2 regions of the Alteromonas sp. 76-1 genome follow, and region 1 is predicted to be linked to the other one. Evidence: predicted binding sites of a transcription regulator. Region 1 holds the regulator's gene; the other holds the start of a gene.
The links. The regulator LexA, encoded in region 1, represses DNA repair genes until DNA is damaged. The targets are predictions, from matches to a motif close to TACTGTATNNNNATACAGTA.

Region 1 (12,016 bases):
TAATATCACTAGGGTATTTTTACCCCCGAAAAATAAAAATCAAGGACGATAAAAAGTGAATAAACTTGTCTGTATTTCTGTGCTTGCTTCAAGCTTACTAGCAATTACTGCCTGCGGTGGTGGAGGTGGTTCAGATTCCAACCCTCCAGTCACGCCAACTCCGCTGCCAGCACCTATTACTTCCATAGAAAAAATTCAGGACGCATCTAACTACACATCTAGTGAGTTGCAAAGTGCTGCGGTTTCTATCGCTAACGAAGACTATGCCGGTAGCAACGCAAGCCCAGAAATGACCCCTTCCATAGCCGAAGAAGCTTATTCCCTATTATTTGGTGAATCTCAGTTGGTCATTCCCAGTATAGGGGAAGAAGACTTTTCTGATGCAATAGATGCTAACGGAAATGTAGATGCTACCTACCAGTGTGGTGAAAGAGGAACGGTAAGGTATCTTGGTAAGATAGAGAGCAATGAAACAGTTAAGCTTTCGCTAACATACTCAAATTGCCAATATTATTATGACGATGTGACCCTAAATGGTCGTGCAGCGCTTGATATATTGTCATTAAGTGAAGATAACTTCCATTTCGTAACGTATTTTGGCGATCTCCAGTGGGCGTATGATGACGTTATTACGACGTTATCTGGTTACGCATCTTATAAAAATACTGGAACCGATTATGAAACTGGCTATAGCGATACTTTTGAAAACTACATTACCGCGAGAATAGGCGACAAAAGCTACAAAATCGATACAACGTCGAATGAGACCTATAGCTACTACTCGAATGCTGTTTCAATGGAAGGTGATATTTATATTGGTGATGTGGGAAAAGTTAGCATTTTACTAGATGTTAATGGCGAATATCCTCCTTATCTGTATGAGACTACATTTTTAATGGAGGGCGCGAATAAAGCCGCATTTATTTTCGAACAGGGACCAGTCAAATTTGTGGTTGATACTGATGGCGATGAAGTCTTCGATATGGGTGTTTATTACAATGACGTTTACGAGTTACTGTATGGAAACAACGACAAAACACTATTACCGATAGATGAACTCTCGCTACCCCCATATGTTGGCACGCCGTATTTGCTAGACCCTTGGTGGGACGAGGTGTACACAACCTCAACTATTATGGTCGAACCAACCGAATATTATGATCCAGATAATACTAACGAAGAACTGACTATTAGCTACCGATGGTATTTGAATGAGGTGCTTTTAGACGATTATACAGAAGCCACCTTACCTCCCAATGTGGCCGTTTTTGGCGATAAGTTACAAGTATCAGCCGTGGTGTCAGACGGTGTTAACGTTGTGGAATCATGGCCACTAGAGATTGAACTTCAAGACAGTCCTGCAGAGGTTGTTATCGACAATCTGCCCGACGAAATCCAAGCCGGCGATTATGTAGAATTTAGTGTGCTAATTAACGACCCAGATACTGGAGAGTCTTCAACTGGGGCTGGTTTAATAGCTGGACCCGATGGAGTAACGTTATCTGATAATGGTGTAATTAGCTGGCAAGTCCCTAATGAACAACTATTTCCAGTGCAGTATTTTACATTTACTTTTTCTGATAACAGTTCAGATCCACAAACGTATATTGAGCGTGATGTGGCCGTTTTATCAGACAGAGATATCACTCTTGCTCGCTCTGGATTGCTAGTACCTAGTCAAAATAATGCTATGCATGTAGCAGATATAACCGGGGACGGTAACAACGAACTAGTGTCTACAGATTCTAATTCCAATGTATTCACACTTTCATTGATTAATGGGCGCTATCAGCAAACGTGGTTATATCCATATATGCTCCCAACCGACGGATTACTTCGTCAGGTATTGATTAGCGATGTGAATAGCGATGATAAAGACGATATTCTCGTTGTGACAGAATATGGCGTATCGGTAATTACCGACACAAATAAAATGGCTGAAAGTCTGATCGAAAGTGATTTGGAAATTAAGAGCGCTATCCTTACCGATATCGATGGCGATGGTATCGAAGAGCTTATTTACCTCGTTGCTGCTGAAAATTATAGCGATGATACCACGGCCAATGTTATTGCCTTAGATTCACCAGAAACTACGCTATTTAGTTTTAATGTTGGTAATGCAAAAGAAATCGCTGTCGCCAATGTTGATGATGATTCAGCACTGGAGCTTGTCGCTAATAGTGGTTTCGTTTATGACTTAGCAACTGGTGAAAACCAGTGGGTCAAAAGTAATGGTTTCGGCGATGCGCATATTGCGGTTCCTGACTTTGACGGGGATGGTGTGAGTGAAATCGTGGGTGCTGATTATTGGGGTTATATTGAGGTGTACTCAGCGATTACCAAAGTGCAGCTGGATAATTTTGATAACTTCAACACATGCGATATCAATGATGCAGTTTTGTCTGGACAATCTGTCCTCCTTGTCGGCGATTGCCAATGGGGAGACGTTACTGCCTACACAATGATCGATGGTAATTTGAGTGAGCTATGGCGAGTGAGTTCACAAGACCATGGTGTAACATCAATTACAGTGGGTGATATAGATAATGATGGTTCAACAGAGGTGTTGTGGGGAACCGGTGTTTCGACTACTGGCGCTGATGAACTTATCACCGCAGAACTGAATGGCAGCACAATTACTATCAAAGAAAATACTGCGGAAGTACAGTTAGATAGCTTTTCGTCAGCTGGTTGGGCAAATGTCATCGACAATGATGAGCGTGCAATATTCTTTATTTCTTCAACTGAAAGTGGCTATGGCTCGTCACGTTATATCATGTTGGATAAAGAGGGAAATATAGAACTAAGTGATACAGTTTCAGAGAACTGGGGCGCAGGCACTAACTCTATAGCAACCGACTTTAACAATGATGGTGCAGGCGACTTGTTTACATCGACAACCAATTATTACGATGGAAGCTTCGCCGCTATCCAGCTACACAATGGTGAGGTTCACTGGCAGTATGATTCAAGTAGTAATAGCAATATTGGCATAATTGAAGCCTTAGACATGAATTTCGATGGCTTCACTGACGCATTAGTAATGATTGGGACTGAACTGAATATTTTTGATATTCAAAACCAATTGATTATTGCTAACTATAATATCGGTCATGTCACGCACCTCGCTCCCTTTATTTCAAACGGAAGTGCATTTGTAGCGTTGACAACTAACGAGTCTGGCATGGAAGTATTAAAGATAACCGATGCAGGACTATCACAAGCCGCGTCGGTGGACGGTATATGCGATCAGCTAATTACTATTAATGCAGACTCAGATGAGCAGCCGGAATTAGCGTGTACGAATTATGATGATGAGCTGATTGTTTATGACTTTTCTGGTGAGGCGCTTACCGAGAGCTTGCGTGCGAGCATACCTGCAGATATAACGAATATTCAAGCTGACGTAACTACTGAACAAAACCAGAATCTTATTGGCGTTAGCCATAATACAGCCGATTTCTCACTTAACATTTATAGCCATCTTGTTAGCTTTGGAACCGATGGCTTTGTAAGGTGGCGCGGTCCTGCGTTTGCAAGTCGGCAAGGTCAAGATTACGGAAATTTGAAAGTGCGCAAAGCTGATTCAGGGAACCTTGAAATACAAACGTCTACCTATTCTAGCGCTATATGGGTGCATTAGTAGATGTTTGCAGAGAGCTCTACTAAGGTAGGGCTCTTTTTTTATGGCAAGTGTTCGAAGCATGTAAATAGCATCCAATGCTTGTCATTTCCTTTTAGGTGTATATACTTACAGGAACTGTATAGACAGACAGGTCTTTTATGCGCCCACTCACAGCAAGACAAACAGAAGTTCTCGAGCTTATAAAAACAACGATGCTCGAAACTGGCATGCCGCCTACCCGTGCAGAAATTGCCCGTCATTTAGGTTTTCGTTCTGCAAATGCCGCTGAAGAACATTTAAAAGCGTTGGCCCGTAAAGGCGTCATCGAAATCCTTCCAGGCACTTCTCGTGGTATTAAGTTGAATATTCCTCTTGAAGATGAAACCCCTGAAGAAGAAGGGCTTCCTCTTATTGGCCGAGTGGCTGCGGGCGAGCCGATTCTAGCGCAAGAGCATATAGAGTCTCATTATAAGGTCGACCCTGCCCTGTTTCAGCCTCACGCTGACTTCTTACTTCGTGTAAGCGGTATGAGTATGAAAGACATTGGTATACTTGATGGTGACTTGCTAGCCGTGCATCGTACTACGGATGTCCATAATGGGCAGGTGGTAGTGGCACGTGTCGATGAAGACGTTACTGTTAAACGCCTTGAAAAGCGTGGCCGCGAAGTATTACTTCACGCTGAAAATGATGAATTTTCACCTATTAAAGTCGACTTAGCGTCAGAGCCTTTCTCCATTGAAGGGATTGCCGTTGGTGTTATTCGAAATGCTGACTGGATGTAACCTTTTAGCTATTTAGTAAAGAAAGCGGCTTATAGGCCGCTTTTTTGTATGTTTACCATACCTTGCTTACACCATAATCGTATTTAAGCCTAAGAAATCTCTTAAAAGCCACCAGATACCGCTCCCACATATTTTCTTCTATTTATGTCACCTTTTTCAGTGCTAGCTAGCGCTATTTTTGTCACCTATTTTGTTTGAAAAATAATCAAAATTACGCAACTAGCTTTTGATTATAAGAAACTTATTGGCAGCTTCTATTTGCCTATCTCGTTCAAAATGAGCGTTTCAAACAAGCTCACTAATTATCGCTACAGCATCCATACGCTGTTGTATGTGTCATTTCTCTTACATACAACTTTTGATTAAAAATTCAACGCTGCAATTGTTTTTTCTCAGAAAAGACTAGACTTGTGCGTTTTATTGAGCAATTCTTATACTGTATTTAACAAAATAATAACAATAGCTGCAACTTTGGTTTACAACTAAGGCTAGATAGTTAAGTTAAAAGTTGGATTTCGGGTATCAGTTGCCAGAAGCGCAGCGCAACCAGTGCGTCAATGCTTCTGTTATAACGGAGGTGTTGAGTGAAACGAGTAACGACACAAGCGGCGACACAAGTGACAAAGTGGCTTTACGGGCTTCCACTTTTGCTTACCTCGCCACTACTGTTTGCTGATGCAGCAACGGGCGAAGGCTCTTCCATAAATTTGCGCCGAGGCGCAACAGACATAAGTGGTCAAGTTTACGACCTGCATATGTTGATGTTCTTTATCTGTATCGCAATTGCTGTTGCAGTTTTCGGGGTTATGTTTGCCTCCATGTACTTGCACCGTAAATCCAGAGGCGCTAAGCCCGCTCACTTCCATGAAAATGTAAAAGTGGAAATTGCATGGACGGTCGTGCCTTTCATCGTTCTTATTCTTATGGCTATTCCTGCCGCTAAAACCCTTATAGCGATGGAAGATACCAGCGAACCCGATCTTACCGTTGTCGTTACTGGTTCCCAGTGGAAGTGGCACTACCGGTATATGGACAGGGACGTTGAGTTCTATTCGTTAATGGCGACGCAGCGAGAGCAAATTGAAAACAAATTCGAAAAAGGCACGAACTATCTGTTGGAGGTCGACCGTCCGTTGGTCATCCCCACAGGGCAAAAAGTGCGCTTTCTTATTACTTCTGATGACGTTATTCACTCGTGGTGGGTACCGGACTTTGCAGTGAAAAAAGATGCTAACCCTGGGTTTATTAACGAGTCTTGGGCAAAGGTAAATGAGCCTGGTGTTTATCGTGGACAGTGTGCCGAGCTATGCGGCAAAGATCATGGCTTTATGCCGGTTGTGGTCATTGCTAAAGAGCCTGCTGAATTTGATGCTTGGATAAACGAACAAGAAGAAGCCGCTCGCCAAGCGAAAGAAGAAGAGCAGCGTTTACTGTCGATGAATATGTCGATGGATGAACTTATGGATGAAGGCAAGCGGGTTTACAACGCCACTTGTGCGGCTTGTCATATGCCTAACGGCGAAGGTTTACCCGGCGTTTTCCCTGCGCTTAAAGGCAGTGAGATGGTACTTGAAGACCAAACTGCACATATTGATATTGTGTTGAACGGTAAAACCGGTACGGCCATGCAGGCGTTTGGAAAAATGTTAAGCCTGAAAGACATTGCGGCTGTGGTGACCTACGAACGAAATGCGTGGGGCAATAACACGGGTGATATGGTGCAGGCCAAAGATGTTAACGCCGTTGTTAATGGGAACTAGGAGTGCGTAATGAGTAAAGCAACTGATGTCATTGCGCCGGATACCTCGGCGCATCACGAAGATCATGACCATCATAGCCATATTCCAAAAGGAATAACCCGATGGTTGTTTACCACTAACCATAAAGATATAGGCACTTTGTATCTATGGTTCGCCTTTATTATGTTTTTGATTGGTGGTGCCATGGCCATGGTGATCCGTGCTGAGCTATTTCAGCCTGGATTACAGATTGTTGAGCCAAACTTCTTTAATCAAATGACGACTGTGCACGGTCTTATCATGGTATTTGGTGCGGTAATGCCAGCCTTTACAGGGCTTGCCAATTGGCTAATTCCTATGATGATAGGTGCACCAGACATGGCTCTGCCGCGAATGAATAACTGGAGTTTTTGGATATTACCTGGCGCCTTTCTTATTCTACTTAGCTCGCTATTTTTAGAAGGCGGCGGCCCTGCATTTGGTTGGACCTTCTATGCGCCACTTTCTACCACCTATAGTGGTGACTCAACCGCATTGTTCGTGTTCTCGGTACATATCATGGGTATTTCCTCCATTATGGGCGCCATTAACGTCATCGTGACCATATTCAACATGCGAGCTCCTGGCATGACATGGATGAAAATGCCCTTATTCGTATGGACTTGGCTTATTACTGCTTTCTTGCTTATTGCAGTAATGCCGGTGTTGGCCGGAGCGGTTACCATGGTGCTGACGGATAAGTTCTTCGGCACCAGCTTCTTTGATGCGGCAGGTGGCGGTGACCCCGTTATGTTCCAGCATATCTTCTGGTTCTTTGGGCATCCTGAGGTGTACATCATGATATTGCCAGCCTTTGGTATTATCTCTCAAATTGTCCCTACGTTTTCCCGTAAGAAGCTGTTTGGCTACGCATCAATGGTGTACGCCACCGGCTCTATTGCGCTGCTTTCTTTTGTTGTGTGGGCTCACCATATGTTTACCACCGGCATGCCGGTGTATATGGAAATGTTCTTCATGTTTGCCACTATGCTTATCTCGGTGCCTACAGGCGTGAAGGTCTTCAACTGGGTGGCGACTATGTGGCGGGGCTCTCTAACCTTTGAAATGCCCATGATGTTTGCCATTGCGTTTATCGTATTGTTTACCATCGGCGGCTTGTCAGGATTAATGCTGGCTATCGTGCCGGTGGACTTCCAATACCACGATACCTATTTCGTGGTCGCACATTTCCATTACGTACTGGTCACTGGCGCCATCTTCTCGATTATGGCTGCGGTGTATTACTGGTTACCAAAATGGACAGGCAAAATGTACGACACGGGGCTAGCAAAATGGCATTTCTGGTGCTCACTAGTGTCGGTAAATGTGTTGTTCTTCCCTATGCACTTTGTGGGGCTGGCGGGTATGCCACGTCGTATTCCTGACTACGCCTTACAGTTTGCCGACTTTAATAAGTGGATAAGTCTTGGCGGCTTTGCCTTTGGGCTGTCACAGCTCATCTTCTTAGCATTGTTAATTAAGGCCTGTAAGAAGCAAGGTGAGCCAGTATCCGCTCAAGTGTGGGAAGGTGCTGAGGGACTAGAGTGGGAAATTCCCTCTCCTGCGCCCTATCACACCTTTGAAACGCCGCCCGTTGTTAAGTAGGAAATAAGACAAGCAGCACAGGTAATGAAGGCAAAGCAGGTAATGTAGTCGCTAAATTGTGGTGATGTATCAGCACAAAAAGTAGGCACGGGAGGTAACCATGACACAAGCAAATGCAAACAACAAAATGGTGATAAAACTCGTCGTTATAGTGTTTGGCATGTTTGGTTTTGGGTTCGCCTTAGTGCCGCTTTACGACGTATTTTGCGATGTTACCGGTATTAATGGAAAAACCGAAAATACCGCAGCGGTATATGAGTCTGTCGAAATAGATGAAAGCCGTGAGATAACGGTGGAATTTATCACCCGAACGAATACCGGTATGCCGTGGGAATTTCGTGCGCAAACTAGCCGTATGAAAGTGCATCCAGGGGAGCTTAATACGGTGTCGTTTTACGTAAGAAATCCGGCATCTAACAATATGATGGCGCAAGCTATTCCATCGGTGTCGCCGGGTATGGCAGCGCTATATTTAAATAAAACGGAATGCTTTTGCTTTAACCAGCAGCCTTTAAGCGCTGGTGCCGAGGCTTATATGCCGATGCAGTTTTATGTCGACCCACAGCTTCCAGAAGATATTAGTTATTTTACTGTGCAATACACCCTGTTTGATGTGACCGCGCGAGCGAGTGACATGAAAACAAAACCGAATCCCTACATGGTCCCTCAACCTGAAAGTGGTAAATAACAGGTATTGGGATAAGGAGAGAGTAATGCAGCAAGAATATCAGAAGTACCCCGAATATCAGAAGTATTATGTACCAGCACAAAGCCCGTGGCCTATTGTAGGTGCGGTGGCGTTATTTTTAATTGCCGTTGGCGCGGGCAACTTCGTGATTGAAGCCACTAAAGGAGAGTCCGGCTATGGCGGGCACATACTCCTAGCAGGGATTGTAGTGCTAATGGTGATGCTGGTCGGATGGTTCAAAAACCAAATTGATGAGTCTATGTCAGGGCTATACAGCGACCAATTAGGACGTTCATACCGACAGGGCATGAGTTGGTTTATCTTCTCTGAAGTTATGTTCTTTGCAGCCTTCTTCGGGGCACTCTATTACGCCCGATTCATTTCAGTGCCTTGGTTAGGCGGTGCATCGAATAATGCGATGACTAACGAAGTGCTATGGCCCACATTTGAAGCCATGTGGCCGCTAGTATCTACCCCTGGGGGCATCACTACACAAGAAATGAGTGCCGTTGGTTTACCCACTATTAATACAGTTATTTTACTTATATCGTCAATTACATTGCATTTTGCCCATGTAGGTTTGGAGCAGAACAAACGCAAGCAACTCACCGTCATGTTAGGCATCACTATCTTGTTGGGAATTGGGTTTTTATTCTTACAGGTGGAAGAGTATGTTCACGCCTACCGTGACTTGGGACTAACGCTACAGTCAGGCATTTACGGCAATACCTTTTTCATGCTGACGGGCTTTCACGGTATGCACGTTACCCTTGGCACCATCATTCTTATTGTCATGTTTTTTAGAGTGCTAAAAGGACATTTTACACCGCACAACCACTTTGCTTTTCAAGCTGGGAGTTGGTATTGGCACTTCGTTGATGTGGTGTGGGTCATGCTTTATATCTTTGTTTACGTTTTATAAAAGCAGATAAAAGCGCCTCCAAGCCTAGTATGGTCGAGGGTTTGGCGTAATTAAACCGGTGCCAATTGCCACTAAAATTAAAATCACAATGATGGCAGAAGTGAGCACCCTGCGACCGATGTATTTGCTCATAGGACCGTCTTTGGGATCGTTTTTCATCATGACACGCATGGCCATAAAAAGGTTAACGATCATGAAAAGTACCAACGCAACCAAGATTATTTTTACCAACATATAAACCTCAATAGTAGTGTGCAGGTTAGCCAAATGAATCAGGTGAGAGCATCCAAATTAATCGCTATCGTCATTACGAGTTTATCTGTAATGGCGATGTGTGGCTTGGGGTTCTGGCAACTAGACCGAATGGCACAAAAGCAACAACGCATCGCTAGCATAACCGAAAAACAGGGGAAAGAAAGCTTGTCGCTCATCGATGCCTTTTCAATGAAAGCGCCCGAAGATCGAACCGTTTCTTTTGAAGGTACGCCAAACGGCGACAAGGTGTTATTGCTCGATAACCAAATACATGAACAACGAGTAGGTTACGACGTACTGGCGCCAGTGCAAACCAACGCAGGGTGGGTTTTGGTTAACTATGGTTGGTTGCCTGCACCAGATTTATCGCGCTCGCTACCAGCTGTGAAAATTAGCCACCACTCACAACAATTTGAAGGGGTGGTGAGTCAGCCCAGTCATAACCCGTTAGTAAAAGAAACGCTTACATCAGCATCACGCTTTCCGGCACGTATTCAGCAAATTTCAATCAGTACCGCCAGTGAATTGCTATCACTTAACTTATTACCCTATGTCGTAGTACTTACGGCAAAGAATGACCTTTTTGTTAGGCGTTATAACCGTGTTGTTATGCCGCCTGAAAAGCACTTGGGTTATGCCATTCAATGGTTTGGTCTTGCTATCGCAGCCGCCTTGATTGGCGGTTTCGCAATTATGAAAAAAGGACGTCAATATGAGTAATCCGGCCTCGAAGAAAACCTTAATTATTATGGTCGCCGTGTTCGTGCTACCCGTTATTTTAGCTAAGCTTGCGTTAGAAAATGACTGGTTCAACCAAGGTGCTACCAATAAAGGTGCGTTGCTGCAGCCTACCATTGATGTTTCATCGCTTTTAGAAGGCACAGAGCCAAAATGGCGCTTTTTGTATGTCTTGCCCGAAAATTGTGATGCCATTTGTGAAAATGCATTGTTTAGCATTAACCAAGTGTGGCTGGCCTTAGGCAAAGAGTCTGACAGGGCACAAGCGTTAGTTTTGTTCACTGGAAAAAGTGATGTAACAGCACTAGAGCAACTATCTGAGTACGCCAACGTGCATACCTTGAGCGTCAGCGATGCGCCTATCACCAACCTTAAACAGCAAAGTGTGTATATCGTCGATACCTTAAATAACGCCATGTTGTATTACCAAATAGACAGTGACAGAAGCACTGCTGTAATGGAAAGCCGAAGCATGCTGGCTGACATTAAAAAGCTTCTGAAACTGTCTCGAATTGGGTAGGAGGTGCTATGAAAAAACTGGTGCTGTTTAGCCTTTTTCTTGCCGCAGTAGTCATCATTTTAGGGGCCTATACTCGCCTTACCGACGCTGGCCTTGGTTGCCCTGATTGGCCGGGATGCTACGGTAACCTTACCGTGCCGTTAAGTGATGAGAAAGTTGCTGCGGCCAATACAGCGTTTCCGGAGCGCCCAGTAGAAGCGCATAAGGCATGGAACGAAATGATTCACCGCTATTTTGCAGGGGCGTTAGGGCTATGTATTTTGGCGATTGCCATTATCGCGGTAAGGCAGCGCCATAAAGGCACACCCGTTAAGCTGCCTTTGTTGCTGCTCGGTCTTGTAACTTTTCAAGCGGCGCTTGGCATGTGGACCGTCACCCTTAATTTATTGCCTGTGGTGGTTATGGGGCATTTGTTAGGAGGCTTTACGGTACTAAGTTGTTTATTTTTACTTTATTTACGCCTTAGAAAACACAGCTCAGTTAGCGTGCAACAACCTAAAAGCAATACGGCGCTACCGTTACGCGAGGGGGCCCAATACCCGAATAAGAACAACAAGCTGACTGCAATGGCATTTTTAGGTATGGCGATTTTAGTAGGGCAAATAGCCTTAGGCGGCTGGACATCAGCCAACTACGCTGCCCTCGCCTGTACCGATATGCCTATTTGTGAGCCGGGCTGGCAGCAGCGGTTAGATTTTCAAGGCGCGTACAGTGTGCCCGAAGCACAAAACTATGAGTTTGGCGCACACAATTACGGTGAGCGAGCCACCATGCATATCGTGCATCGGTTCGGCGCTGTAATTACCTTTATTTACCTTACGGTATTAGCTTTCATGTGGTTACGAAGCAGTAAGTTGTCACCGGCGGTGAAAAAAGGGTGTGTACTCATGCTTGGGGTGTTATGCGTACAAGTGGCGCTTGGTCTAAGTAACGTTTTGTTTAGTTTACCTTTGTTTATCGCGGTATCGCACAATGCGGTTGCCGCCATGCTGTTACTCACATTGATATGGCTGACGTGGTCAGTTGCTCCTTCAACCTCTTCTTTCTCCTACTCTACTGGAGGTCATCATGGCTAAATCTATCCCTTTGAATAACGCTGT
Region 2 (12,016 bases), 1.1 Mb from region 1:
AAAGAAGCGAAGCATCTGGCTAGCCATGGTGTAACTTTTGGCGAACCAAAAATCGACCTAGACAAAATTCGCGAATATAAAGACAGCGTTGTAAAACAGCTGACTAACGGTCTTGGCGGCATGTCAAAAATGCGTAAAACCAAGCACGTTAAAGGTTACGGTAAATTTACCGGTGCTAATACCCTTGAAGTAAAAAACGGTGACGACGTTACTACTATTACTTTTGAAAAAGCAATTATTGCTGCAGGCTCTGAGCCAGTAAGTCTTCCGTTTATTCCAGAAGACGATCGTATTATCGACTCAACTGGCGCTTTGGAAATGAAAGATATTCCAGAGAAGATGCTTGTACTTGGTGGCGGTATCATTGGCCTAGAAATGGGTACAGTGTACGAAGCATTAGGTTCAAAAATTGATGTTGTTGAATTTTTAGATCAGCTTATTCCAGCTGCTGATAAAGACATCATGAAAGTCTTTATGAAAGATTATAAAGAAAAATTCAACATCATGCTTGAAACGAAAGTGACTGCGGTTGAAGCAAAAGAAGACGGTTTGTATGTAACGTTTGAAGGTAAAAATGCACCTTCAGAACAAGTACGCTACGACAAAGTATTAGTGGCTGTTGGACGTCGTCCAAACGGTAAAATGGTTGGCGCAGACACTGCTGGTGTTAACGTTGACGACCGTGGCTTTATTAACGTTGATAAGCAAATGCGTACTAACGTTGAACATATCTTCGCTATTGGCGACTTAGTTGGCCAACCTATGCTTGCGCATAAAGCGGTTCACGAAGGTCATGTTGCAGCTGAAGTTATTGCCGGACAGAAACATTACTTCGACCCACGTGGTATTCCTTCAGTAGCGTACACTGAGCCGGAAGTTGCCTGGGTAGGTGTTACCGAGAAAGAAGCAAAAGAACAAGGTTTAAGCTACGAAACAGCCGTATTCCCATGGGCTGCTTCAGGTCGCGCCATTGCTTCTGACGCAACAAACGGTATGACTAAAATGATTTTCGATAAAGACACCGGTCGAGTACTTGGTGGCGCAATGGTAGGTACTAACGCGGGCGAAATGCTTGGCGAAATTGGTCTTGCTGTTGAAATGGGCGCAGACGCGGAAGATGTTGCTTTAACAATTCACGCTCACCCAACGCTAAACGAGTCAATTGGCCTAGCGTCTGAAATCTTCGAAGGTAGTATTACCGATTTGCCTAACGCTAAGGCAAAGAAAAAGAAGTAAGTTAGCTAATTAGTTAACGCAGAAACCCGTCAAATGGCGGGTTTTTTTATTTTTAGCGCAGCTAACTTGGCGTAATCTACATATAGCGCCTACTATTAGAGCAGGTAGTTAGCAGTTAATTTTAAACGAGACAAAATGGTCCCGAGCAACATTCATACTATTGGAAAAAACACCTCCCATGCAGAAACTAAGCACGCCGAATATGATATTGAGCTAATAGGTAATGTGCTGCGAGTAGACGGACGCGGTGTGGTGAATGAAGAGATTTTGAAGCAATACCACGAGGACGTTAAAGATATTGTCATTAGCCTTAAAGGCCAAAAATGGGGCTTTTTAGGATTTGTTCAGGGTACTGGGATTTTAACGCCGGCAGCAGAATCTACCTTAATAGACTCAATCAAACTTCGTAAAATATACGGTATGTCAGCCTGCGCTTTGGTGGTTGCCAACGCTGACATTCCAGCGCTGGTTCAAAGTCAGTTCGAGCGGGTGTACTTGGCAGCAGATATCGATTATTTCTTTTGTGTTGATGAAAAAGAGGGTTTAGCGTGGCTTGCCAGTAAAGAGTGCAAGTACAAGTAAGCCTAAGCAGGTGAAAAGCTGTCTATCAGAGGGGATTAATAGCAGCTTATCTTTAAGGTTTATTGCAACCTGTCACCAACAAGGTTTATTTAAAAAACTACGCAATTACTTTTCCCTTCGGGTCGTTCACAGCGTTATCTAAATTTAAAATCTCGGCGGCCTCGGTTACGTCTACCTCGTCACCATGCTTAATATGCGATGGCGTAAAGTCGCTGCTGTCCATGTTGCGCTGAGCTAAGAAGCGCTTAACAGTTTCGGCGCAGTATGCTTTACGGCAGCACTGAGATAGCAGCATTTCATGGCGTTCTACACGCTCACGAATGAACTTCACCACTAACTTACGCAACCACTGTAAGCCTGCATCTAAGTCTTGGCGTTTGTGCCACATGACAGACATTGGCAAGCCTTTAATTTCAACAGGTGTTTCAAATACTGCGAGCTCACCAGAAAAAATTTCCTTCTCGACAACCAGTGACGGTGCAACACATATTAAATTGCTTTCTTTTAGCAACGGCGTAGCGTTGTAGAATTGATTGACCGACATGGCAATACGGCGTTTTAATCCCATGTTAGCCAATACCTGATCGGTAGGGCCGGTAACATCACCCGTTACCGATACCAACAGGTGATCTGCGGCAATAAAGTCTTCTAGCGTGAGCTGCGCTTTCGCTAGCGGGTGATCGGGGCGCATCACGACTACCCAACTAGGATCTAACACGTGCTCGGTACGTATTACCGCATCAGGTTGATGGTATTTAGAAAAAGTTAGTTCAGCCTCAGCATCTTTCAATACCTTATCAGTACCCAAATCGTAACTGGGGATCGCATGAATATTAATGCCTGGCGCTTCATTTTCAATAACCTTACGAAGCGGCCCCCATACCATAGCAACAATGCTGTCGGTGGCCGATATACGAAAGGTACGCTTGGCCGTAGCAGGGTCAAATTCCGCGGGACTGACGGCAACTTCAAGTTGACCCAATGGGCCTTGAATTTGGCTCCACAGGTTCTTAGCATAAGAGGTGGGTTGAATACCACGACCATCCTTTACGAATAACTCGTCTTTCCATGCGGTACGCATGCGAGAAAGGGCGTTTGAGACTGCAGGCTGTGTCATCGACAATCTATCAGCAGCGCGGGTAATCGCGCCTTCTGTCATGATGGCATCAAATATCATCAATAAATTCAAATCATGTGGGCGCATCAGTCACTCCGATTATTCATAAATTAGTTCTGTACCTGGGTTCTAGTTCAATGCTGAGGTAAAGCCGAGGTAAGGAAATACTCCGTAAATACGCGGCGAACCCATCGCTTTTTATCGCTTCAGTATTTCTCTACACGGCGTGTCTAGCTATTACCAGTACACTTTTTCGCTTAATGCTGTGGTGCCAACTTTCATGTAACACCCTGAGCAAAATAGCCTAAATTTCATACTTCTCAATATATATCATTTTATGATGTGTTGCATATAAAAATATAATTATTTTTATTGTATTGCGATGTGCATAATGCACGCCTTCACACTTTTAGAGACGCTTGCAATGACGACTTTAACTCGATTTTTGGCAATATTAAGCCTAACTGCGCTTGTCGCCGCATGTGGTAGCGACGATGCGGACCCTAGCCACCAAATGCATGCGAATGCAGGCATTCCTGTAGACGTTGCGCCAGTGGTCTCACAGCGTTTAACTGAATGGGACAGCTTTACTGGCCGTTTAGAAGCGCCACAAACCGTATCGCTTCGCCCACGTGTTTCAGGATACATTGAATTTGTTGCCTTTGAAGAAGGCGAATATGTAGAGCAGGGCGAAACCTTATTCCTTATTGATAACCGAGCTTTTAAAGCAGAAGTTGAGCGATTAACTGCGCAACTTGAAGAAGCAAAAAGTCGTTACGACTTATCTGTGCAAAGTTACGACAGAGTCGTAAAGCTTCGTAAAACCCAAGCGGTTTCGCAAGAGGTGCTAGATGAGCGTTTGGCCGGCAAGAATCAAGCTTTTGCTAGCATAAACCAAACAAAAGCGGCGTTAGATGTCGCTCGTTTGAACCGTGGTTTTGCCCGTGTTGAAGCGCCTATTTCTGGCCGTGTGTCTCGCGCAAATATTACAGAAGGTAACTATGTAACGGCAGGGCAGTCTGAACTTACTAGTATAGTGTCTACCCATCAGCTTTATGCTTACTTCGATATTGATGAGCAAACCTACCTAAATTACGTAAGTAGCGATGATAAAGCAGATTCTGCGGTAAACGACCAAGCCGTGGCTATGCGTCTTGCCAATGAGCAAGACTATGGACACTGGGGGCAAATCGATTTCGTCGATAATCAAGTGAATGGCAATACCGGCACCCTTCGTGTTCGCGCGGTTTTCAATAATGAGAATGGCCGTTTAATGCCTGGGCTTTTTACGCATTTAAAGCTGGCCGGAGATACCAACGAGCAAGGTATTCTGATTAAAGAAAAAGCCATTGGCACCGACCTTAATAACAAATTTGTGTTGGTGTTAAACAGCGAAAATAAAGTGGAATACCGTGCCGTTACCTTGGGTGACAAAGTAGGTAGCATGCGCATTATTCGAAGCGGCTTGGTAGCTGGCGACACTATTGTAGTTGATGGCCTTCAGCGCGTACGCCCAGGAGCGGTTGTAGCGCCAAATCAGGTTGATATGGGTGATAAAGAAGCGCTAGCAAGCTTACAAAACTGGCAGTCTCGTGTAGACAATGTAACCAATTTGGCTAACGTTGATGCTCTTACTGATAGCGCAGCGGGTACTGGAATTAACTAATGAATTTTTCGCAATTTTTCATTCGTCGCCCTATTTTTGCAGGTGTACTAAGCCTGCTCATTTTCATTGGCGGCGCCATTGCTGTTTGGCAGCTACCTATAACAGAATACCCAGAAGTAGTGCCACCTACGGTTGTGGTAACGGCTAACTATCCTGGCGCAAACCCTAAGGTGATAGCGGAAACCGTCGCCACGCCTTTAGAGCAAGAGATTAATGGCGTAGAAGATATGATTTACATGTCTTCGCAGGCCACATCTGATGGGCGCATGACCCTTACCATTACGTTTGCTATTGGCACCGATCCTGATGATGCCACTACGCTAGTACAAAACCGGGTTAACCGCGCCACACCGCGATTGCCACAAGAAGTACAACGCCTAGGTATTGTTACCGAAAAATCGTCACCTAATTTAACCATGGTGGTGCACTTAACCTCACCTGATAAACGTTACGACATGCTTTATTTGTCTAACTATGCCGACCAATTTGTAAAAGACGAACTCGCGCGAGTTGAAGGGGTAGGGCAAGTTCGTTTATTTGGTGCTGGTGAATACAGCATGCGCGTATGGTTAGATCCCAATAAATTAGCCTCGCTGCAAATGAACCCTGGTGATGTAGTTGCTGCTATTTCCGAGCAAAACCAACAAGCGGCGGCAGGGAGTTTAGGCGCACAGCCCACGGGTACTAGTGAGTTTCAACTGCTTATCAATGTACGCGGTCGCCTAGAAGATGAAAGTGAGTTTGAAAACATTATTGTTAAGGTGGGAGACAACGGTCAAATTACCCGCTTAAAAGACGTCGCTCGCATTGAGCTAGGTGCCGATTACTACACCTTGCGTTCATTGTTAAATAACAACCCAGCAGCTGCACTACCTATATTTCAAGCACCAGGTTCTAACGCCATACAAATTTCTGATGATGTGCGTGCTCGCATGGCCGAGCTTGAAAAAATGTTTCCAGAAGGGTTGGAATACGACATTGTTTACGATCCTACCGTCTTCGTACGTGGTTCCATTGAAGCGGTGGTAAATACGTTATTTGAAGCTGTGCTACTGGTTGTTTTGGTTGTAGTGCTGTTTTTACAAACGTGGCGCGCTTCTATTATTCCTTTAGTGGCTGTGCCCATTTCATTGGTAGGTACTTTTGCGTTTATGCAATTGATGGGCTTTTCGTTAAACGCGTTATCGTTGTTTGGACTAGTACTCGCTATCGGCATTGTAGTTGATGATGCCATTGTGGTGGTGGAAAACGTAGAGCGGAATATTGCCGATGGCAAAGCGCCATTCGATGCCACTGTGCAAGCTATGAAAGAAGTAACAGGCCCTATTATTGCGACCACCTTGGTATTGGCAGCGGTATTTATCCCAACTGCCTTTATGAGTGGCCTAACCGGTCAGTTTTATAAGCAATTTGCGTTAACCATTACCATTTCTACCTTTATCTCGGCGATTAACTCATTAACCTTAAGCCCAGCGCTGTCGGCGTTATTATTAAAGCCCCATGGCCAATCAAAAGATTGGTTAAGCCGTGGTATGGATAAATTATTAGGTCGGTTTGTATTTACGCCGTTTAATAAAATGTTCGATCGCGGTGCCAAAAAATACACGGGCGCTGTAGGCGGGCTTATTCGCAAAAGCGGTGTAGTAGTGGTGCTTTACGCTGGTTTGTTAGGGTTAACCTATTTCCAGTTTGCTAATACACCTACTGGCTACGTACCACCGCAAGATAAACAGTACCTTATTGCATTTGCGCAGTTGCCTAATGCCGCGTCGCTAGATAGAACCGAGGAAGTGGTGCGTGAAATGTCGCGTATTGCGATGGAACACCCTGGGGTTTCAGATGCAGTCGCATTTCCTGGTTTGAATATTAATGGTTTTACAACCAGTCCAAGTTCAGGGGTTTTGTTCACACCACTTAAACCGTTCAATGAACGTCAAAGTCCCGACATGTCAGCCGGTGCTATTGCAATGCAACTGAACCAACAATTTGCTTCTATAAAAGGGGCGTATGTAGCTATATTCCCGCCACCGCCGGTAATGGGGCTTGGCACCATTGGTGGATTTAGGCTACAAGTGCAAGATAGAGGAAACTTAGGTTTTGCTGAACTTGAAAAAGTAACCCAAGAGGTGATTGGCAAAGCCTGGGCGCACCCAGCATTAACCGGTAGCTTCACTAGTTTTACAGTGAACGTGCCTCAGTTAAATGTGGATGTAGATCGCGAGAAAGCCGTTAGCCAAGGGGTTAATATTGGTACCTTGTTTGACACCATGCAGGCGTATTTAGGTTCAGCTTATGTCAACGACTTCAACTTGTTCGGTAGAACTTATCAGGTAAATGTTCAGGCCGATGCACAGTACCGCCAAGATGTTGAAAATATCACCCAGTTTAAAGTGCGAAACGATAAAGGCGATATGATCCCACTAGGTTCATTCCTAGATATTCAGCACAGTGCAGGGCCAGACAGGGTGATGCATTACAACGGCTATGTCACCGCTGAAGTAAATGGTTCACCAGCGCCGGGCTACAGTTCAGATCAAGCCAAAGCCGCGATTGAGCAAATTCTTGATGAAACGCTACCGCTAGGCATGACCTACGAGTGGACCGAGCTAACCTATCAGCAAATATTGGCTGGCAATGCATCGGCCTTTATTTTCCCGTTAGTCGTACTGTTGGTATTCTTAGTATTGGCAGCGCAATATGAAAGTTTGCGCTTACCACTGGCCATTATATTAATTGTTCCTATGACCTTGCTAAGCGCATTAATTGGTGTGGTGATATACGGCGGCGACAACAACATATTTACCCAAATTGGCTTAATTGTGTTGGTGGGGCTTGCGACTAAAAACGCCATTCTGATAGTGGAGTTTGCCAAAGAACTGCAAGACAAGGGTATGGACGCGCTATCAGCCATTAAAGAGGCCAGCAAATTGCGTCTTCGCCCCATTCTGATGACATCGATTGCATTCATTATGGGTGTGTTACCGATGGTGCTTTCCACTGGTGCGGGTGCAGAAATGCGTCAAGCCATGGGTGTAGCGGTATTCTCTGGCATGATTGGGGTCACCGTGTTCGGCTTAATTCTTACCCCTGTATTTTACTACTTGTTAAAACGTAACGGTTAACTCTCCCGTTTACCCAAGCGTTGCCTCCTCCTCGTACTTTGGAGGCACTTTAGGCCACTTAATTTAAGTGGCCTTTTTTTATGATTGGCATCGGGGAGAGGTGTTGGGCCAGATGGATTGGGAGAGGCGTTGGGCTAGAAGGGGTAGGTGAGAGGAGGTGAGTGAAAGGCGCATTGGATCAAACTTTTTACGCTTTGCTTTTTGATAGCAAAATGCATTTGTACTGTATATTTATACATGCTATAACGCTTTTTATATTCTGAAAACGAAATAGCAATGCACACGTCTTTTTTCATAATTTAATACTGAATTCACTGACGTTGTGTATTTGCTAAAAGAAAGTAATTACCTGCAATGCATGACAAACTGATTCAAAAACTCGAAATTCTCTCAGATGCAGCCAAGTATGACGCTTCCTGTGCAAGCGGTACGGCAGGTAAGCGAAAGGCGGGTAAAACTGATAAAACTGGCATTGGTTCTCTTACTGGCGGAACGGGTATATGCCACAGTTTTACTCCTGATGGGCGGTGTGTCTCTTTACTGAAGATACTCATGACAAACTACTGTATTTACGATTGTCACTATTGCATCAATAGAGTATCAAGTAGCGTTCAACGTGCCCGTTTCACGGTCAAAGAAACGGTAGAGCTAACCCTGAATTTTTATAAGCGTAACTATATCGAAGGTTTGTTTCTTAGTTCAGGCATTGTCGGTTCGCCAGACCTGACAATGGAAAGCATGGTGCGTATTGCCAAATCCTTACGTGTTGAACACGGGTTTAAGGGGTATATTCACCTTAAAACAATCCCCAATGCATCGCCTGAACTTCAGGCTGAAGCTGGCTTATATGCTGACAGGTTAAGCATTAATGTAGAAATGCCCACCCAGCCTTCATTAAATCAATATGCGCCCGAAAAAGATCTCGGCGCTATTCATAGTGCGATGAATACCCTGAAAGACAAAATAACTGAGCATAAAGTAGATAAGACGCATACAGGCAAACGTCCTCCTCGCTTTGCCCCTGGCGGACAGTCCACGCAAATGATTATAGGGGCCGATGGCTCAAATGATAAAACCATCTTGGGAGCGAGTGTTCAACTTTATAGCCAACAAAAGCTGCGCCGAGTTTATTACTCTGCATTCTCGCCAATACCCGATGCATCAGAAGTCTTGCCGTTGAAGCCTGCGCCTTTAGTGCGAGAGCATCGTCTTTATCAAGCTGATTGGCTACTGCGTTTCTACGGATTTACGCTTGACGAAATCGTGCACGATGACATGCTTGATATGGACCACGACCCTAAACTTGCGTGGGCATTGCGCAATCGTCATGTGTTTCCCATTGATTTAAATAAAGCCGACAAACTCATGTTGTTAAGAGTGCCAGGTCTTGGTGCACGCACCGTACAAAAAATTCTAGCGATTCGTCGTTATACAAAGCTTAGCTGGATGGATCTCACTAAAATGCGTCTGCCACTACAAAAGCTGAAACCTTTCATTAGCGTGAGTGATTACTCACCTGCTATTCACTTACTCGATAGTAATAATTTTGAGTTACAGTTCAAACCGCCGAAGCAGTTTGAGTTATTCGGCGCCTAGCTGAAGTAGGATTAGCAGTAAGATGAAAACAATCACAATCACTTCGGTGCCTGGGTACGATGAGTGGCGCATAGCAGCAAGAGAATGTTTGGCGCAAGCTATCCCCCCTGAAAATATTATCTGGCAAACTTCAGAGTCTATACAAGACGACCTGTTTGGCGGCGGGGAACCAGCCGTAGTAACCAGCAGGCCAAATACGAAACACACTATTCCCAAGTCAGTCTTAATGATTCTTAAGTATGCGCTGTGTCATCAAGATGCGAGCCGATTCGCATTGTGTTATCGGGTGTTATGGCGGGTTATTTTCGAAAACAAAAACCTTATTCAGTTAAAAACTGATGAAGATATCATGCAACTTACTACGTTAGCCAAAGCGGTAAAGCGCGATGCATATAAAATAAGTGCTTTTTTGAGATTTCGAGAAGTTACGCTTGACGGACAAGAGCACTTTATCGCTTGGTATGAACCGGAACATTTTAGCTTAGAGATTAAACTCGACTTCTTCCAAACTCGCTTTAAGAATATGCGGTGGTCTATATTAACGCCTTATCGGGCTGCTCATTGGGATACTGAAAAGCTAGTTTTAGAAGATAATCCCGATCCGAGTGTGTTTCCTAATGAAGACCGTATCGAAAAATATTGGCTCACTTACTACGCTAATATATTTAATCCCGCCCGTATCAAAAAGAATGCGATGTTAAGCTCGATGCCCAAAAAATACTGGAAGAACATGCCTGAAACAGCATTAATTGATGACATGATTCGAAATTCGGATGCAAGAGCTCGCAAAATGATAATAGAGGGGAATAAACGCTAATTTCTACCATTTCTCCCACCTCTTTTCGGCCACAATTGGTCATTATGTATCGTTAAGTCTCAATCTTTTCAGCCATTTCAGTACCTAATACCGCCCCTTATAGAACTTACGCTAGTACTACCAACAATAAAAATGGAAACCAGAGCAATGAAAACAGGTGCAGCAGTGGTAGTGGCAATAGGAATGGTGAGTGCGCTTGGCATATTAGGGCTACAGGTATCATCAGCATTAAACGACATGCAAACGTGGGACAGGGTAGTTACCGTTAAAGGTTTATCAGAACGAGAATACTTAGCTGATCGCGTGATTTGGCCTATTCAATTTGTTGATGCGGGCAATGATTTACCCGCGCTATACAATCACATTGAAGCTAACAGCATGAAAGTGTCTGAATTCTTACAGAGTAACGGCATTGCCGAAGACGGAATTACCATTGGTAAGCCAGATATTACCGACAAGCTAGCCCAGCAGTATGGAGGAACAGAAAAAGCGCCATTTCGTTACACCGCAGTGCAAACCATTACGGTGTTTTCAAACGAGGTTGAAAAGGTACGCTTGGTCATGAGCCAGATAGGTAGCTTATTAAAGTCTGGTGTTGTGCTAACCAATCAACACTATCAAGCACAGCCCGATTATGTATTTACGCGCTTAAATGAAGTGAAGCCAGCAATGATTGAGGAAGCCACAGTTAACGCCAGAGAAGTGGCTGAAAAATTCGCGCAAGACTCAAAAAGTACCTTAGGGAAAATAAAACGGGCTAATCAGGGACGGTTTTCTATCTCTAGTAGAGACCATCATCACCCCCATATTAAGCAGGTACGGGTAGTTTCGACTATTGACTATACACTGGTAGATTAATACTCATGTATTATTACAGAGTTGCTATTTTGGTGAGTTTGCCCAAAATATACTGGAGTAATGTAAAAGCTATCTTAGTTTACGTGGCCAGTAACAATATATTAGTGGCATTAAAAAGGTGTTTTTAATTTAACGCAACGCGTTTTAGCAAACGCATACAGGTAAACATGACAGACCAAAAGCCACCAGCACAGCAACTGGAGTTCTTTGAAATTCCAAGCCCCTGTATTGGTGTTTGTGAGTCTGGACCGCGAGGGTATTGCAAAGGATGCTACCGCAGCCGAGAAGAGCGATTGTATTGGCTCAAGATTGACGACGGAACTCGCCGAAAAGTCATAGTGGCATGTCAGCGCCGTAAAAAATCGGCCTTAAGCAGAGCCCGTCGTCAAAATGAAGCAACAAAAGAAGTCCGAGAGCCTAGTCAAATTTCTATGTTTGATACGCCTCCCGAGAAAATTGATAAAGCATAAGTGGTGTAGTTTTTATTTTTATACACCCTCATGCAATAGCTAAAAGTGGAACCTTTGCATGTCCTTAAATAAATATGTGTCGTTTGCTACAAAGTCATTTACCTTGCCAGATATATGTATACGTATCCGCTCGGTATTAGATAACCCGCGTTCAAGTGCAAGCGACCTTGGCGATTTAATTAGTTTGGATGCGTCATTAACCGCCAAGGTGCTGCGATTGGCAAACAGTTCATTATTCCGGTTTCCATCACAGGTAGAGTCTGTTTCAAAAGCCATCAACATTATTGGTGGTGAAGCTTTGTATAATTTGGTGATTGCGGAAACTGCCAACACTGCGTTTAAATACTTTGATACCCAGCTTATTAATCTTGATAAATATTGGTTCGATTCGGTGTATTGTGGAATGGTGGCGAAGCAATTGGCCAAGGCCAGTAATATACGTGGTAGCGAGCGTTTCTTCGTGATGGGTATATTGCAAAACCTCAGTGAATTGGTGATAGCTAAACGCTCGCCCGAGCTTTACAAAAATTACATTGAGCAAGATAGTGATAT

Region 2: a site for LexA is predicted at 7,945-7,964, ahead of ALT761_RS15390 (putative DNA modification/repair radical SAM protein). Genes of this name have one in related genera too.

Annotation. Positions count from the first base shown of each region.
Region 1 is NZ_LR136958.1:4,635,630-4,647,645, reverse strand. Features, by position in the region: gene ALT761_RS19770 (FG-GAP repeat domain-containing protein) at 56-3,643, shown strand; gene lexA (transcriptional repressor LexA) at 3,784-4,410, shown strand; gene coxB (cytochrome c oxidase subunit II) at 4,995-6,170, shown strand; gene ctaD (cytochrome c oxidase subunit I) at 6,180-7,793, shown strand; gene ALT761_RS19750 (cytochrome c oxidase assembly protein) at 7,894-8,481, shown strand; gene ALT761_RS19745 (cytochrome c oxidase subunit 3) at 8,507-9,403, shown strand; gene ALT761_RS19740 (DUF2909 domain-containing protein) at 9,428-9,637, opposite strand; gene ALT761_RS19735 (SURF1 family protein) at 9,671-10,378, shown strand; gene ALT761_RS19730 (hypothetical protein) at 10,371-10,916, shown strand; gene ALT761_RS19725 (COX15/CtaA family protein) at 10,925-11,992, shown strand; gene cyoE (heme o synthase) at 11,985-12,016, shown strand, end outside.
Region 2 is NZ_LR136958.1:3,562,892-3,574,907, reverse strand. Features, by position in the region: gene lpdA (dihydrolipoyl dehydrogenase) at 1-1,236, shown strand, start outside; gene ALT761_RS20815 (hypothetical protein) at 1,372-1,818, shown strand; gene ALT761_RS15405 (LysR family transcriptional regulator) at 1,916-3,022, opposite strand; gene ALT761_RS15400 (efflux RND transporter periplasmic adaptor subunit) at 3,360-4,601, shown strand; gene ALT761_RS15395 (efflux RND transporter permease subunit) at 4,601-7,723, shown strand; gene ALT761_RS15390 (putative DNA modification/repair radical SAM protein) at 8,078-9,319, shown strand; gene ALT761_RS15385 (TIGR03915 family putative DNA repair protein) at 9,342-10,136, shown strand; gene ALT761_RS15380 (SIMPL domain-containing protein) at 10,284-10,994, shown strand; gene ALT761_RS15375 (DUF1289 domain-containing protein) at 11,162-11,464, shown strand; gene ALT761_RS15370 (HDOD domain-containing protein) at 11,523-12,016, shown strand, end outside.